2 linked regions of the Gloeobacter violaceus PCC 7421 genome follow. The protein of the gene in region 1 interacts with the protein of each later gene in a pairwise test. Links are inferred from orthologs where the notes say so. Each region holds a gene or a part of one and is shown on either strand. Other genes may lie near its edges.

Region 1 (7,229 bases):
GTGCACGCCGGTGCCGTTGATGCCCGCCGAAAGGGCCGCCGAAATATCGCCGTCGTCGATGAAGCGCACCCGCGCCCCCGTCGAGCGGATCTCGCTAATCAAGTCTTTGTGGCGGTCGCGCTTCATGACGATCACCACCAAATCTTCGATAGCGCGATCGAGGCACTCGGCGATGATCTGCAAATTCTTGGTGGCCGGGTAGTCGATATGGACCTTGCCTTTGGCCTGGGGCGGAGCGGCAAGCTTTTTCATGTACAGGTCAGGTGCCCCCAACAGACCGCCTTTTTCGGAGATGGCCAGTACCGCCATCGAACCCTGCCGGCCCTCGGCCACCAGGTTGGTGCCCTCGCAGGGATCCACGGCGATGTCGATTTCGAGCAGTTCGTCGATACTGCACATCTGGGCGGCGTTGGGCTGGGTGCAGATACCCACCTGCTCGCCGATATAGAGCATCGGGGCGTCGTCGCGCTCGCCTTCGCCAATCACGATCCGCCCGCGCATATAGATTTGGTTCATGCGGTCGCGCATCGCCTTGACCGCGACACCGTCCGCCTCGTTTCTGAGTCCTTTGCCCATCAAGCGGGCCGACGCGATCGCGGCCTGCTCGACTACCTCGATAATTTCCAAGCCAAGGGTTTTTTCCATGGCCGCGCACCTCATCTACATCCGCGGTCCTCAGTGTACCAGAACGCCCCGGACGCCTTGAAAGGGATTGCCGGAAGCCTCCGAGGCTCCTGGCAAATCCCCCGGCCGGCCCATACACTGGACGGGTGGAGGGCTACCCACCTGCAGTGGGCGAGGAGGTATCTTGATGCGCGCAGTACTGATGGCGGGCGGTTCGGGCACACGGCTGAGGCCCCTGACGTGCGATTTGCCCAAGCCGATGGTTCCGATTCTCAACCGCCCGATCTCCGAGCACATTCTCAACTTGCTCAAGCGCCACGGCGTCGATGAAGTGATTGCGACGCTATACTATCTGCCGGATGTGATGCGCGAGTATTTTCGCGACGGCAGCGACTTCGGTCTGCGCATGACCTATGCGGTCGAAGAAGAAAAGCCGCTCGGCACCGCCGGTTGCGTCAAAAATATCGAAAACCTGCTGCACGAGACGTTCATCGTCATCTCGGGCGATTCGCTCACCGACATCGACCTTTCGGCGGCCGTCGCCTTTCACAAAGAACACGGCTCGAAGGCGACGCTGGTGCTTGCCCGGGTACCCGATCCGATGGAATTCGGCGTCGTGATCACCGACGCCCATGGCCGGATCGTGCGCTTTTTAGAAAAGCCTTCCACCAGCGAAGTGTTCTCAGATACGGTCAACACCGGCACCTACATCCTGGAGCCGGAGGTGCTCGAATACCTGCCCGCCGACACCGAGGTCGATTTTTCCAAAGATCTCTTTCCGAAGTTGCTCGCCAAGGGCGAGCCGATGTACGGCTACGTGGCCGAGGGCTACTGGTGCGATGTGGGCAGCCTCGACACCTACCGCGAAGCCCAGTACGACGCCCTGGCGGGCAAGATTCGCCTGGAGCACGGCTACCGGCAGCACGCCGAGGGCATCTGGATAGGCGACAACACACTCGTCGATCCGAGCGTCCACCTGGAGCCGCCGCTGATCATCGGCCACAACTGCCGCATCGGCCCGCGCGCCCGGCTCTCCGCGGGCACGATCATCGGCGACAACGTCACGGTGGGGGCTGCGGCCGACCTCAAGCGCCCGGTGATCTGGAACGGCGCCATCATCGGCGAGGAAGTGCACCTGAGGGGTTGCACGATCGCCCGCGGGGCGCGCGTCGGCAGGCGTGCGCAATTGCTCGAAGGCTCGGTGGTCGGAGCGCTCACCACGGTGGGCGACGAGGCGGTGATCGCTCCTGAGGTGCGCCTCTGGCCTTCGAAGAAGGTCGAAGTGGGCGCCCATGTGACGATGAACCTGATCTGGGGCACCACGGCGATCCGCAATCTGTTTTCGCAGCGCGGTGTAAGCGGCCTGGCGAACGTCGAGATCACCCCCGAATTCGCCGTCAAGCTGGGGGCCGCCTACGGCGCCACCCTCAAGCCCGGTGCCCAGGTGCAGGTGAGCCGAGACCAGCGCGCCATCTCGCGGATGATCTCGCGCTCGCTGGTCTCGGGATTGATGAGCGTCGGAGTGAACGTCCAGAACCTGGAGGCCACCGCCATCCCGATCGCCCGCTACGTCGCCCCGATGCTCGAAGTGAACGGCGGCATCCACGTGCGCGTCCACCCCGAGCACAACGACCGCACCCTGATCGAATTTTTCGATTCCCAGGGGATCAACCTCGGCAAGAGCCGCGAGAAGAAGATCGAGTCGGCCTTCTTTAAAGAGGATTTCCGCCGCGCCCGCATCGACGAAATCGGCGAAATCACCTACCCCTCGCGCACGCTCGAATTCTACGGTGCCGGGTTTATCGATCACTTAAGCGCAGTCGCCTTGCGCAACAGCCCCGCCCGGGTGGTGATCGACTACGCCTACGGCGTATCCGGGGCGGTACTGCCGACTTTGCTGGGCAAACTGGGCTGCGAGGCGGTGGTCCTCAACGCCGCCCTCACCCCCAACGCCCCTCCCACCAGCAAGCAGCGCGAGAGTTTGCTCACCCAGTTGGGCAACGTCGTCGAAGCGCTGCAGGCCACCTTCGGGGTGCAGATTTTCGCCAACGGCGAGCGCTTCACGCTGGTGGACGAAGCTGGGGCCGCCATCAAAGACGAGCAGCTGACGGCGCTATTGGTCGAACTGGTGCTCACCGACAGCCCGCGCGCGGTCGTGGTCGTTCCCACCGAGGTCTCCGGCGTCGTCGAGCAAATTGCCCACCGCCACGACGGCCGCGTAGTGCGCACCAAGGCGAGCCCGACCGCGCTGATGGAGGCGGCGGCGGCCACCAACAACGTCGCGCTGGCGGGTTCGGCGGAGATGGGTTTTATCTTTCCGCAGCTGCACCCGGGCTTCGATGCGATGTTCGCGGTGGCGCGTCTTATCGAGATGCTGGCCGAGCAGGAGCGCTCGCTCTCCCAGACCCGCCAGGATCTGCCGCGCATCCACCACCGCCACCACGTCATCCACTGCCCCTGGAACGCCAAAGGGGCGATGATGCGGCAGTTGGTCGAATCACACCCCGAGGAGAGCCTGGAGTTGATGGACGGCGTGAAGGTGCACTTTTCTAAAGAAGACTGGGTGCTGATCTTGCCGGATGCGGGCGAGCCGCTGGTGCATATTTACAGCAACGGCCACAACCGCGAATCGGTCGAGCGCATGGCGCGCAAGTACCGCGAAGTGGTGCAGGAGTTCACCCGCGACCGCCGCTAGCTCGCCTGTCGGCCTGTTCCCTGATATCTGGGGCCATCGGCGGGAGAATTTAGGCTTTGGCCCCTTCGCCCTCAAAAGCCTGGTCGAGCAGGGGTTTCAATTCGCCGCGGTTGTGCATTTCGATCAAAATGTCGCAGCCGCCGACAAATTCGCCGTCGACGTACACCTGGGGAATCGTCGGCCAGTTGGCGTAGTCTTTGATGCCCTGGCGGATCTCAAAATCGTCGAGCACGTTGACCGCTTCAAACGGGTGACCCAGCGAAGAGAGAATCTGCACCGAGGCGGCGGAGAAACCGCACTGCGGAAACTGGGGGGTACCCTTCATAAAGATCAGCACTTTGTTATTTTTGACAAGGGAATCGATTTTTTCGTGTGTTGACTGGGACATGGTTTCAAGCTCCTGGCCATCAATACTTGATCTTAACGCAGCAATCCGGGAGGTCCGATGCTGGTCCACCGCCTCAACGCCCTGAAGGACAACTATGTGTTCGTGCTGGAGGACGAAGCGGCCAGAACGGCGGCCGTCGTCGATCCCGCCGAGGCCCGGCCGGTGCTCGAAGCGCTCGTCCGCCTCGGGCTCAAGCTCGTCGCCATCTTCAATACCCACCACCACCACGACCACGTCGGGGGCAACCGCGAACTGCTCGAAGCCTATCCCGGCATCGCGGTCTACGCTTCGCGCCGGGACCGCGGCCGCATCCCCGGCCAGACCGTCGAACTCGAAGACGGCGACACGGTCGCCTTCGGCTGTGAGCGGGCGCGCGTGATCTTCGTTCCCGGCCACACCCACGGCCATATCGCTTACCACTTTGCGGGTTGCGGGCACCTCTTCTGCGGAGATACGCTTTTTGCCGGGGGCTGCGGCCGTCTGTTCGAGGGTACCGCCCGGCAGATGCAGCACTCGCTGGGCCGTCTGCGCGAACTGCCGGGGGAAACCCAAGTCTGGTGCGCCCACGAGTACACCCTGGGCAACCTGCGCTTTGCGCACACCCTCGAACCGGACAACGCCGAACTGGCGGAGCGGCTGCGCACCGTCGAAGTGCTTCGGGCTCGAAAAATAGCGACGGTTCCCTCGACAATGGCCGCGGAGCGGGCGACCAATCCTTTCTTGCGCTGGGAAAGCCGTCAATTACAACGGGCGGCGGGGGCGATCGAGCCGGAGGAGGTGTTCGCCCACCTCCGGGCTCTCAAGGACCGCTTTTAGTAGCGGTTGGCCCGGCGGGTCAAGATCATCGCGAGGGTCTCGGCATCGTCGAGAGCCGGTTCGCGGTGGGCCTCGCAGGGAATCACCTGGCTGGTGATGCGGATGGAGCTGCGGGAATCTTGAACGGCCACCTGCCAGCAGTGGCAGGGAACCTGATCGATGGAGCGCTCACCCTGATAAAGAAAGAGGACCGTTCCGAAGGAGGTGCAAAAAAGTTTGGCGTTGGGCACGAGTGGAACCCTCAGAGAACCCCGCTGCAAAGCGCGGGCGCCGCTAATGGCCGGTTCTTTCATAGCATACCTCCAAATTTAGATTTCGTTACATCCTCGGCGAGGGCGGCCGCGAACTCGGAGATGCCGGACAAGTTCTACCCGAGGGCTGATCACCGTTTTGCGATTGCCGGTACACTCTAGACACAGTCAGGAGCGAGCCATGCCAGTCAAGATACGCCGGGATTTGTTGTACGCAATTCTTTCGCACATCCAGGCCCTTGAGCAGCAGGAAGTGCAGCCGAAACCGGCCATGTCCGAGCGCGACTTCGGCCACCTCGACGCCACACCGGCCGAGATTATCGGGCACATCGATTATCTCTATCAAAAGCGCATGTACCGGGGCGATTTTGAGCCCGGCTCCTACGGCGATCGCCGCCTGGAGCACGGCGTATTCGACGAGCGCAAGCAGGTGAGCGAAGACAACATCGTCGAGCCGCCGCCCGCCGGGTCGGTCTTCGAGGAAAAAGACTATCCCGCCCCCGAAGCCGCCCCCAACATCCGCGATGTCACCCCCATCGACGGGGCGGTGGATGTGGACAACGTGCGCCTTACCGCCGTCGGCAAAGCCGCCCTCGCCGAACTGGAGCGCGACGGCCACGCCCCGGAGCCTTCGAATTTGAGCTAGCCGGCCCCGGCGGGCTAACCTCCTCGCTCCTGCAACTGCCTGAGTTGATACTCGATACGGTCGAGGCGGCTTTTGAGCGCTTCGATCTCGGCCTGGTTCGGCACGTCGTACTCTTTGAGCACCGTTTTGATCTGGCGGCGGAACTGCTCTTCGAAATTGCCCTGCTCCTCGCGCAGCCGAAAGAGCAAGTCGTCGAGAAATTCCTTGGCGTCCTCCTGGCGCAGGCGGCCGTCGCTCACCCATTCGTCGACGGCCTGCTGGAGCCGCTCGGTAATTACGGCGGTGGCGCCGACACCCATCAACAGCAGCTGTTTGAGAACGTTGTTTTCCATGTGTTTGGTTTCACCGATCGGTCGAGGTGGAGGAGCCGGACGTAAGCCGGGTTCTGTTCCACCGCAGCAGAGCCGCGGCGGGGCGGTCATCTATCTGGGACGCCGGTTGCCCGGCGCCTCAAGCGGCGTGTTGGGGGACGGTCAACGAGCAACCCACGTGTCCCCCGCCTTGCTCAGGACGGGGTTTACCGAGCCGGCACCTCTCGATGCCGCTGGTGCGCTCTTACCGCACCTTTGCACCCTTACCTGCGGGGCGCAAGCGCCCCCATCGGCGGTATGTTTCTGTGGCACTATCCTCACGCTCGCGCGCACTGGGCGTTACCCAGCAATCCGCTCGTTGGGGAGCCCGGACTTTCCTCAGGCCGGTTGCCCGGCCCGCGACCACCGCACCAACTCCTCCACCTCTATTTTAGGGCGGCGGTGCGGCCGGTTTGGCATCCGGCGGACCGTTGCATCCACCCGCCGGTGGTGCATAGTAAAGGATGTGCCCAATCCCCCAATGTGCCATGCTGCGCGCGATTCAGCCCGAAAAAGTCTATCCCTCGATTCAGCGCTACCTGGAGTTGCTGTTCATGCTCACCTGGCGCAACCTCAAGGTGCGCTACCGTGGCTCCGCACTGGGCATTTACTGGTCGCTGCTCAATCCGCTGATCATGACCGGGGTCTACACGGCCATATTCGGCACCACGTTCGCTTCTTACTACAACGATTCGCTGCTGAGCTATCTGCTCGCCGCCTTCACGGGCCTGGTGGTAATCAACTTCTTCAACATCACCACCCTCCAGGCCCTGCCGAGCGTGGTCGCAAGCGGCGCGATGCTCAACAAAATCCGTATTCCCTTCAGCGTTCTCCCCCTTTCGCTGGTGGGTGCCAATATTTTTCAGTACGTGGTGGGTGTGCTGCCGCTTTTGGTGGTGATGACCTTGTTCATCACCGGGCAGCCCGCCCACGTGCCGTTGCTGCTTTTGCCTTCGCTGGCCCTGGCGCTGGTGGCGACCGGCATCAGCCTGATGGTGAGCGCCCTCTATGTCTTTTTTCGCGATTTGCCCTATATCTATGAATTGGTCACTTTTGCGCTGTTTTTGAGCAGCCCGGTGTTCTATCCGGCGGCCATCGTTCCGGATTCTGTCAAGCCTTTTCTTGCAATCAACCCGCTCACGCCGATCATCGAAAGCCTGCGCCAATTGATCTTAGGCGGCACCGCCATCGACTGGGGTCTACTGGGTTTCGCCCTGCTGTCGGGTGGGGTGGTCTGCGGCCTCGGTTGGGCGCTGTTCCACGCCTGGTCCGATCGCTACATGGACTTGTTGTAGCCTGGTCAACTGCGCTAGTCTGCCTAAAGGTTCATCCGCAACATCCCATTGGAAGCCATTCGACTCAGCAACGTTTCTCTCTGGCGGCGCACCCAGGAAGAATTCTCCTACGACCTCAAAAAAACTGTCCTGACTATTTTGGACGGCCGCTACCGCAAGCCCGG
Region 2 (7,187 bases), 2.8 Mb from region 1 along the record:
CTCACCAATCGGCCTGCTGGCACCCGGTTCCCAATGCGCGGAACCGGGCTTTTTTGGGCGGCTTGGGATGAACCTGCAAAGTTGCTTCTCGGGTTTTTCACCTTTGTTGCTTAGCTTCAATATGAGCCCGGACAGGCACTTTCCCATCGCACGAGGCCTCTTCCCATGCAGCCGCCTCCACCCCAAACACCGCCGGATATGCCGCTGGAGGAGCCGAGTGCCGCCCCCGGCGTCGAGGCTTTGCGCCAGGCCATCGTCGATAACCTCCGCTATGTTCTGGGCAAAGATCCCTCCCAGGCCGGCGCCCAGGATTTTTTGGCCGCCCTCGCCCATACCGTGCGCGACCCGCTGCTGCATCGCTGGCGCAATACCCGCCAGGCTTACTTCGATTGCGGAGCGCGGGTGGTGTGTTATCTGGCCTCGCAATACCGCCCGGGACCGCAACTGGTGGCCAATTTGGTGAGCGCGGGCCTCTACGCGCGCTCCGTCGAGGCGCTCGCCGGGCTCGGTGTGCGTCTGGAGGATCTGCTGGCGCTGGAGCGCGAGCCGCAGCTGGGGCGGCGGGAGGGTTCGAGGCAGGCGGCGAGCCTTGCCGAGGCGCTCGCCACCCAGCAGATGCCCGCGATTGGCTACGGCCTGCGCTATGAATTCGGCTCAGAGCAAGTGATCCGCGACGGCTGGCCCTTCGAGCGCCCCGTCCCCTGGCGCTTCGCGGATGACCCCTGGGAGATCCCCCGACCCGAGTACCGGGTGGAAGTCCCCCTGGGTGGGCGGACCGAGGCCCATCTCGACGGCGAGAACCGCTACCGGGTGCGCTGGCTGCCCGAAGGCGCCGTGATAGGCGAACCTTACGACCGGCTGGTGCCCGGCTACCGCACCCACACCGTCAATACCCTGCGTCTCTGGAGCGCCCGGGCCAGCGAGCAGTTCGATGCGCCGGTGGCCAATCCGGAAGAATACGCCCGCGCCGTCGAAGCGAAACTCGACTGCGAGCTGATCACCCGGGTACCCTACCCGGCGGGAGACGGTCCCCACCACCAGCGGCTGCGCCTGCAACAGCAGTATCTGCTCGCCTGCTGCTCCGTGCACGACATCGTGCGGCTTTTTACCCAGACGGGCCGCCCGCTCGGCGAGCTGCCCGAGCGCGCGGCCATCCACATCGACGACTCCCACCCGCCCATCGCCATTGCCGAATGGATGCGGATCCTGGTCGATCGCCACGACCTGGGGTGGGAGGAAGCCTGGGAGATGACCGGCCGAATGTTCTCGGCCACCGCCCACACCTGGGCGGTGGAGACGCTTGAGTGCTGGCCGGTGGCGCTGGTTGAGCGCTGGCTGCCCCGGCACCTGGAGATTTTGCGCGAGATCGACCGCCGATTCCGCCTGCAGTTGCAAGCACTTCTGGTGGACGAAGCGCAAATTGCCCGCCTGTCGCTTTTTGCGGACGATCAGGTGCGCCTGGCTCACCTGGCCTGCATTGCCTGTCACACGGTGGTCGGCACCTCCGAGAGCGCTACCGGGCAGCTGGCGCAGACCGTACTTGCCGATTTTCACCGGCTCTGGCCGCAAAAATTTCAGACCATCGGCGCGGGCGTCTCGACCCGCCGCTGGTTGGTGCTGGCCAATCCGCCCCTCGCCCGGCTGATCGGCGAGCGGATCGGCCCCCACTGGCTGACGCACCCGGAGGGACTCGACGCCCTGCGTCGGCACGCCGCCGACCCGGACTTTCAACGGAGCTGGCGGCAAATCAAGCAGGCCCACAAGCGTTCCCTTGCCGCTCAATTGCTCGCCACGAGCGGTGTCGCCCTCTCTTCGGAGGCCCTTTTCGATATTCGGCTCGAACCGTTCGAGGGGTGTCGCCGACAGTTGCTCAGCGCGCTGTACATCGTCACCCTTTTCAATCGCCTCCAGAGCGAACCCGGGGCTAATATCGTCCCGCGCGCGTTCATCTTTTCGGGATGGCCCCGGCCCGGCGATCCGCTCGGCCGCCTGACTGTCAAACTCATCCACGCCGTCGGCGCGGTCGTCAACGCCGATCCGATCGTGGCCGGGCGGATCCGGGTCGTCTTCGTGCCCGAACCCACCGTCGCCCTGACCCAAAAAATCTTCGCCGCGGCGGATCTGGCCGAGCAGGACGCCCTGCCGGGCTTTCAGGCCGGCGACACCGGCAGCCTCTGCGCAGCCCTCAACGGCGCCCTGCTGTTGGGCAGCCCCGACGGGATCAATCTCGAGATCGAACGGACCGTCGGCCGCGAGCGTTTCTTCGAGTTCGGTCTAAGTACCGGCGAGGGTCAGGCGCTCAAACTCACCGAGTACCAGCCGATGGCTTTCTACCACAGCAACCCGCTCCTGCGGCAGGTAGTCGACCAGATCGCCACCGGCTACTTCAGCCACGGCGACAGCGAACAGTTCAAGCCCATTGTCGCGGCAATGGTAGAGGATGACGAAGCGCTGAATCTGGTCGACTACCAGTCCTATGTCGACGGTCAAGGGAGCGTCGATGCCGCCTACCGCGACCTGGCCCTGTGGACGCGACTCTCGATCGAGAGCGTCAGCCGCCTCGGGGCCGTCTGCTGTGACCGGACGGCGCGGGAGTACTGCAGCCGCATCTGGCGGCTGCAACCGGTCAAAGTCCACCTCGATGCCTACAGCCAGCAGGTGATCGCCCTCAAGGGGCGCGAACACCTCTAAGTTCTATTTTCAGCGGAGCCTCAGATGACTACCCCAACCCTCCACACCGTCAGGAAAATTGCCCACGCTGCCGACAGCCGACCGGTCTGCTCGATCGGCTGTCTCCACTGCGGTTCGCCTATCGCCTGGCACCGCGACGGCACCGTCTGGCACGGCCATTGCGCGCAGTGCACCCGGATCCTGCGCGGCCGACTCGGCGACAGCGGCTGCATCGAGGCGACCTATCTTCCCCAGGATGATTTCTACTTGAGTGTCCGCGGCTGCTGAATTGAGCGGCTGCTGAATAGAGGGATTCCCGAGTTTTTCACCGGCAAGGTCTAGCCTGAATGCACCTGCAGCCGCTCATCCTGAGGAACGCACCGCCATGAACAAAATCGAAGCGATCATCCAACCTTCCAGGCTCGACGCCGTCGAGCAGGCCCTGGCGGCCATCGGTGTGCAGGGCATGACCGTCAGCCGGGTTGAAGGCTTCGGCCGGCAGCGCGGCCATTCGGTGATCTTTCGGGGATTCGGGAGCGCCGCGCAGTTTCTTGCCAAGCTCAAACTCGAAATCGTCGTACCTGACGAATTCACCGAGACGGTTGTCGAGCGAATCGTACAGGCGGCACGCACCGGCAGCGTCGGCGACGGCAAAATCTTTGTGCTGCCTGTCACCCAGGCGGTGCGGGTGCGCACCGGCGAGTGCGACCTGGAGGCGGTCCGCTTCGAGAGTCCGGCAGTCCTGATTCACTGAGGGCACCATGTTCACAAAAATCCTCGTCGCCCTAGATCAGTCTTCCAGCAACGAACTGGTCTTCGAGAAAGCCTTTGCCCTCGCCCGCCTCGGCGGAGGGTCGCTGATGCTGATGCACGTGCTGTCGGGGGACGAAGACAACAGCCCCGGCCTGGTCGTTCCGGCGATCACCGACTTCCATCCGCTCAGTTTCGACGACGAGACCCTGGCGTTTTATCGCCGGGAGTGGGAGCGCTACGAGCAGTTGGGGCGGGCGATGCTCCAGATGTTCGCCGAGCGGGCCGCCGCCGTCGGGGTCATTGCCGAATTTAGCCAGAGCGCCGGCAGCCCCGGCCCGCAGATCTGCCAGTTGGCCCGCGCCTGGAGCGCCGATTTGATCGTTACCGGGCGGCGGGGACGGCGCGGCATCAGCGAGATGCTTCTAGGCAGCATCAGCAACTACGTTCTGCACCACGCCCCCTGCTCGGTGCTGGTGGTTACCGGTGCGGAGGATGAGGACAAACCCTTGCCTATTGAGGCCGGTCTGCAGAAGCCTGCCACTCGTCGGGGGCGAGCGCCCTGAGCGACAGGGCGTGAATTGCGCTTCCCATCTCGGCGGCGAGCGCTTCGTAGACCAGCCGGTGGCGGCGGATCGCAGGCAAACCGCCGAAGCGCTCCGAGACGATGAGCACGTTGTAGTGCCCACCGCCCCCGGCCGCCCCGGCGTGTCCGGCGTGGCGATCGCTCTGATCCTCGATTTCGACCACCGAGGCGTGAAGCCGGCTTTTGAGGATCGCCGCAATTTTTTGGGCGGTGTTCATGGGTGTCACTGTCCTGCAACTTTGTGATGTAGCCCCGTCGGATGTGCTGCCAGTGCTCGGGGAAGTGCTGCTCGAATCGTCATGGCCTGCCGGGTTTGCGCAACGGTCCTATGCTAGCTGTCCGGCACCCGGGGGCAGATCCCCAACTTCGGCCGGGAGGTTAGAATGCAGAAATAATTATTTACTCAAGTGTCTATTCACCTGGATGTAGCAGGATGCCCGGGGCGTTGTGCCTTCAGCCGTCGCCACTTAAAGGTTTGTCTACAGCAACTATTAAGCGTCCACCGGGCGCCCTTTGTGCGGATGTCGAGTCGGCGATTGGCTTGCCGGCTTGATCTGTGGCATCCGTGTATGCAAGCAACCTACCGCCAGAGTTGAGGAACCTTCCCGTGCCAAATCAGCACCGCAGCACCCGCAACGACACGCTTCGGGCGACGGGTTTGCCCGTCAAAAATCTCCGCTGGGAGCAGCAGCGTCTCTACGTGATCGACCGCTGCAACAAAGTCCACGTCGCTCAGATGTTTCCGCACCTGTATCAGGAGTGCCTGCAGGAGGCGGCGATGATGCTCAATCGCCTCGAACTGGAGCGCAAGCGGCTCATTCACCCGGATCGGTGGGGACCGGGCCTCAGCAACGAGAACGCCGATTATCCGATTTTGAGCCGGCTGCTGCGGCTTGGCTATACTCTGCAGCGCGCCTGACGCCTGATATTTGGCGGTTGGTTTTGCACGACAGTCTGTGGAGCGAGAGGTGGAACCCCCTTCGGGTTCCCCTCTCGCGCTCTCCTCCTCCCCGCGTCGAGGGGCTGCCAGCCCCCCGACACCCCCCGGACTTAGCGGCACGGCCAGGAACGAGAGTTTGTGGGTGGGATGGGTTTATTTTTCCAGTGCGTGCACGACGCGTGTCGACTGCGGCGAAAGGGCTGGCTGGTCGTTGGGCTGCTCCTGGTTTTGAGATGCTGACGCATCAAGGTGCCGGGTGCCAGAACGGAAGCTGTTGCCCATGAAGGGTGCTGCCGGCCGGGACACCTAACACCCGATACCTCTCTAACTACGCACCAGTGGCCGGGCGGAGCCCGGTCGGCTTCGGATAGGTTGGCCGGTGAGCAGTTGTGCTACGTCCATGCCGTTGCCGATCACCCCCGGCACGCTCGGGTAGCCGGCGCTGGCTCCGACTAGAAACAAATTCGGCAACTCCGTGCGGTAACCCAGGCGGTGCAGGCCCACCTGGCTGGGGATGAGCTTGGCGCCGTAGATGTTGCCCTCGGGTTGGCCGAGATAGAACTCGCTGGTGGTGGGCGTGCCGAAAATTTTCATCCGCACGTATTTGTCGATGTCGGGGATCAAGTCGCGGGTGCTTTCCATCACCTGCCGGTAGACCTCGCGCTTGCGCGCTTTGTACGCCTCGGGCTTAGTCTCGCGCAGTTGCTTAAATGGCGCGTAGGCGCAGACGGTGGCAATTTCCAGCACATGGTTGCCCGCCGGGGCCATGCCCGGTTCGTTCGATTTGAGCGTCGGACAGGATAGGAAGATCCAGGGCCGCTCAAGGTCGTCTGTGAGTTGGCGGCGGTAGGCGCCGTTGAGATCCCCGTCCGGGTAGTACCAGATATTCCAGTTGCCGATGCCGTAGCGGCTTGGGTCGAAGGTTTTATCCAGACCCAGATAGACATTGAAGGCACTCGCCGAGTACTCGTAGCCGGTCAGCCGCTGCCGCTCCCGTTCGCTCAGGGCGGTGGGATCGTCCATCAACCCCACCGTGAGCTTCGGATCGAGATCGCTGATGTAGGCGGCGGCCCGGTAGAGCTTCCCGGCGGCCACTATCCCGTCCACGCGGTGATCTTTGATGTGGATCTGCTCGACGGGTGTTCGGTAGTGCACCGCCCCGCCGCCCTCGACAATCGCCGATGCGATCGTATCGACGAAGTGCTTGAAGTGGTGCCGGGGGTAATAGGCGCCTTCGGCGTAGTCGCGTACTAGTGAGGTATGGGTATAAAGGGCTATCTCCGCCGGCGGCAGGGCGTAATCGCCGCTCTGGCCCGCCAGGATCGCCTGCAACTTTGGCGAGAGACCCACTTCGTCGTAAAGATCCTGCAGCGTCCAGTGGCGCCTGGCGAATAAATTCCAGTATTTGGGCAACTTTAACCAGTCGGACCATTTTTGATCGAACCAGTTGACTTCGCGCAGCAGTGCGCGCATCTCCTCGTGCAACCCGCTGATCGCATCGCAGTAGCGACGGATGGCGACGGTCTCCTCGGGGAAAGTCGCGATGAGCCGCTCGCGCAATCGCTCCCAACCGAGGGGAATGGCAAAGTCGGCCTCCGGTGTCACCACCCGGTCGATGCACTCGGGATCGAGGGAATTAAATTCGATTTGCCGGTCGATGTGGCGCAGAAACTGACCGATGGTCTGCTCCGGGGCGCACTGGGAGACATAGTGCACATCGGCACAAAAGCGGTAGTCTCCGTAGTCAAACGTATGACAACAGCCGCCGGGCAGATAGTGTTGTTCGAGGACGGCGACGCGGTGTCCCTGGCGGGTAAGGCAGGCTGCCGCCGAGAGTCCTCCCAGTCCCGCTCCGAGTACGACAAAATCAAAATTCTCCATCACTACCTCCATAACCTGAGGCAGAGATTATACGCACAGTCCGTTCCTATCCCCGGCACCACTGGCGGGCGATTCGGATTCAAGGACGAGTTTATTTCGATGCGGTATAGACAGTGCTGTTTTCTGTCTCGAATCCGGGTCGTCCGGTGCGATCAATTCTAGCGCGGACTATCCGTTTAGTTCGACAGCAACCGGTCCGGTTTTCCAAATGTCGCGGCAGTACTCGCCCATGCTGCGGTCGGAGGAAAAATAGCCCATGCGCACGGCATTGAGGATCGACATGGTCGTCCAGCGCTCGGAGTCGGCGAAGGCAGCGTCTACCTGTTGCTGGCAGTCGAGGTAGACCTGGTAGTCGGCAAA

The links. Proteins that work in one complex are often made in the same cells at the same time.
Region 2: the proteins of grxD (region 1) and GLL_RS03600 interact in binary tests that used the Escherichia coli proteins (3 or more experiments, as listed by UniProt). The link is inferred for Gloeobacter violaceus PCC 7421 from one-to-one orthologs.

The regions. Positions count from the first base shown.
Region 1 is NC_005125.1:3,541,036-3,548,264, reverse strand. Bases 2,039-4,748 are described here. They hold grxD (Grx4 family monothiol glutaredoxin), read right to left. Parts: upstream 3,708-4,748; coding sequence 3,369-3,707; downstream 2,039-3,368. Other genes in these bases: GLL_RS17235 (hypothetical protein), read right to left, coding at 4,520-4,748; gloB (hydroxyacylglutathione hydrolase), read left to right, coding at 3,765-4,523; GLL_RS17250 (mannose-1-phosphate guanyltransferase), read left to right, coding at 2,039-3,319. Also shown: glpX (class II fructose-bisphosphatase), read right to left, coding at 1-645; more of GLL_RS17250, read left to right, coding at 812-2,038; more of GLL_RS17235, read right to left, coding at 4,749-4,816; GLL_RS17230 (hypothetical protein), read left to right, coding at 4,956-5,420; GLL_RS17225 (phasin family protein), read right to left, coding at 5,435-5,752; GLL_RS17215 (ABC transporter permease), read left to right, coding at 6,259-7,065; GLL_RS17210 (ABC transporter ATP-binding protein), read left to right, coding at 7,114-7,229. UniProt on the Escherichia coli protein: Monothiol glutaredoxin involved in the biogenesis of iron-sulfur clusters.
Region 2 is NC_005125.1:733,656-740,842, forward strand. What follows is about bases 2,580-5,247. They hold GLL_RS03600 (BolA family protein), read right to left. Parts: upstream 4,225-5,247; coding sequence 3,934-4,224; downstream 2,580-3,933. Other genes in these bases: GLL_RS03580 (glycogen/starch/alpha-glucan phosphorylase), read left to right, coding at 2,580-2,691; GLL_RS03585 (hypothetical protein), read left to right, coding at 2,716-2,958; GLL_RS03590 (P-II family nitrogen regulator), read left to right, coding at 3,056-3,424; GLL_RS03595 (universal stress protein), read left to right, coding at 3,432-3,986; GLL_RS03605 (hypothetical protein), read left to right, coding at 4,614-4,925. Outside these bases: more of GLL_RS03580, read left to right, coding at 166-2,579; GLL_RS03610 (phytoene desaturase family protein), read right to left, coding at 5,271-6,827; GLL_RS03615 (glycogen/starch/alpha-glucan phosphorylase), read right to left, coding at 6,996-7,187. UniProt on the Escherichia coli protein: Transcriptional regulator that plays an important role in general stress response. Has many effects on cell morphology, cell growth and cell division. Acts by regulating the transcription of many genes, including dacA (PBP-5), dacC (PBP-6), ampC and mreB.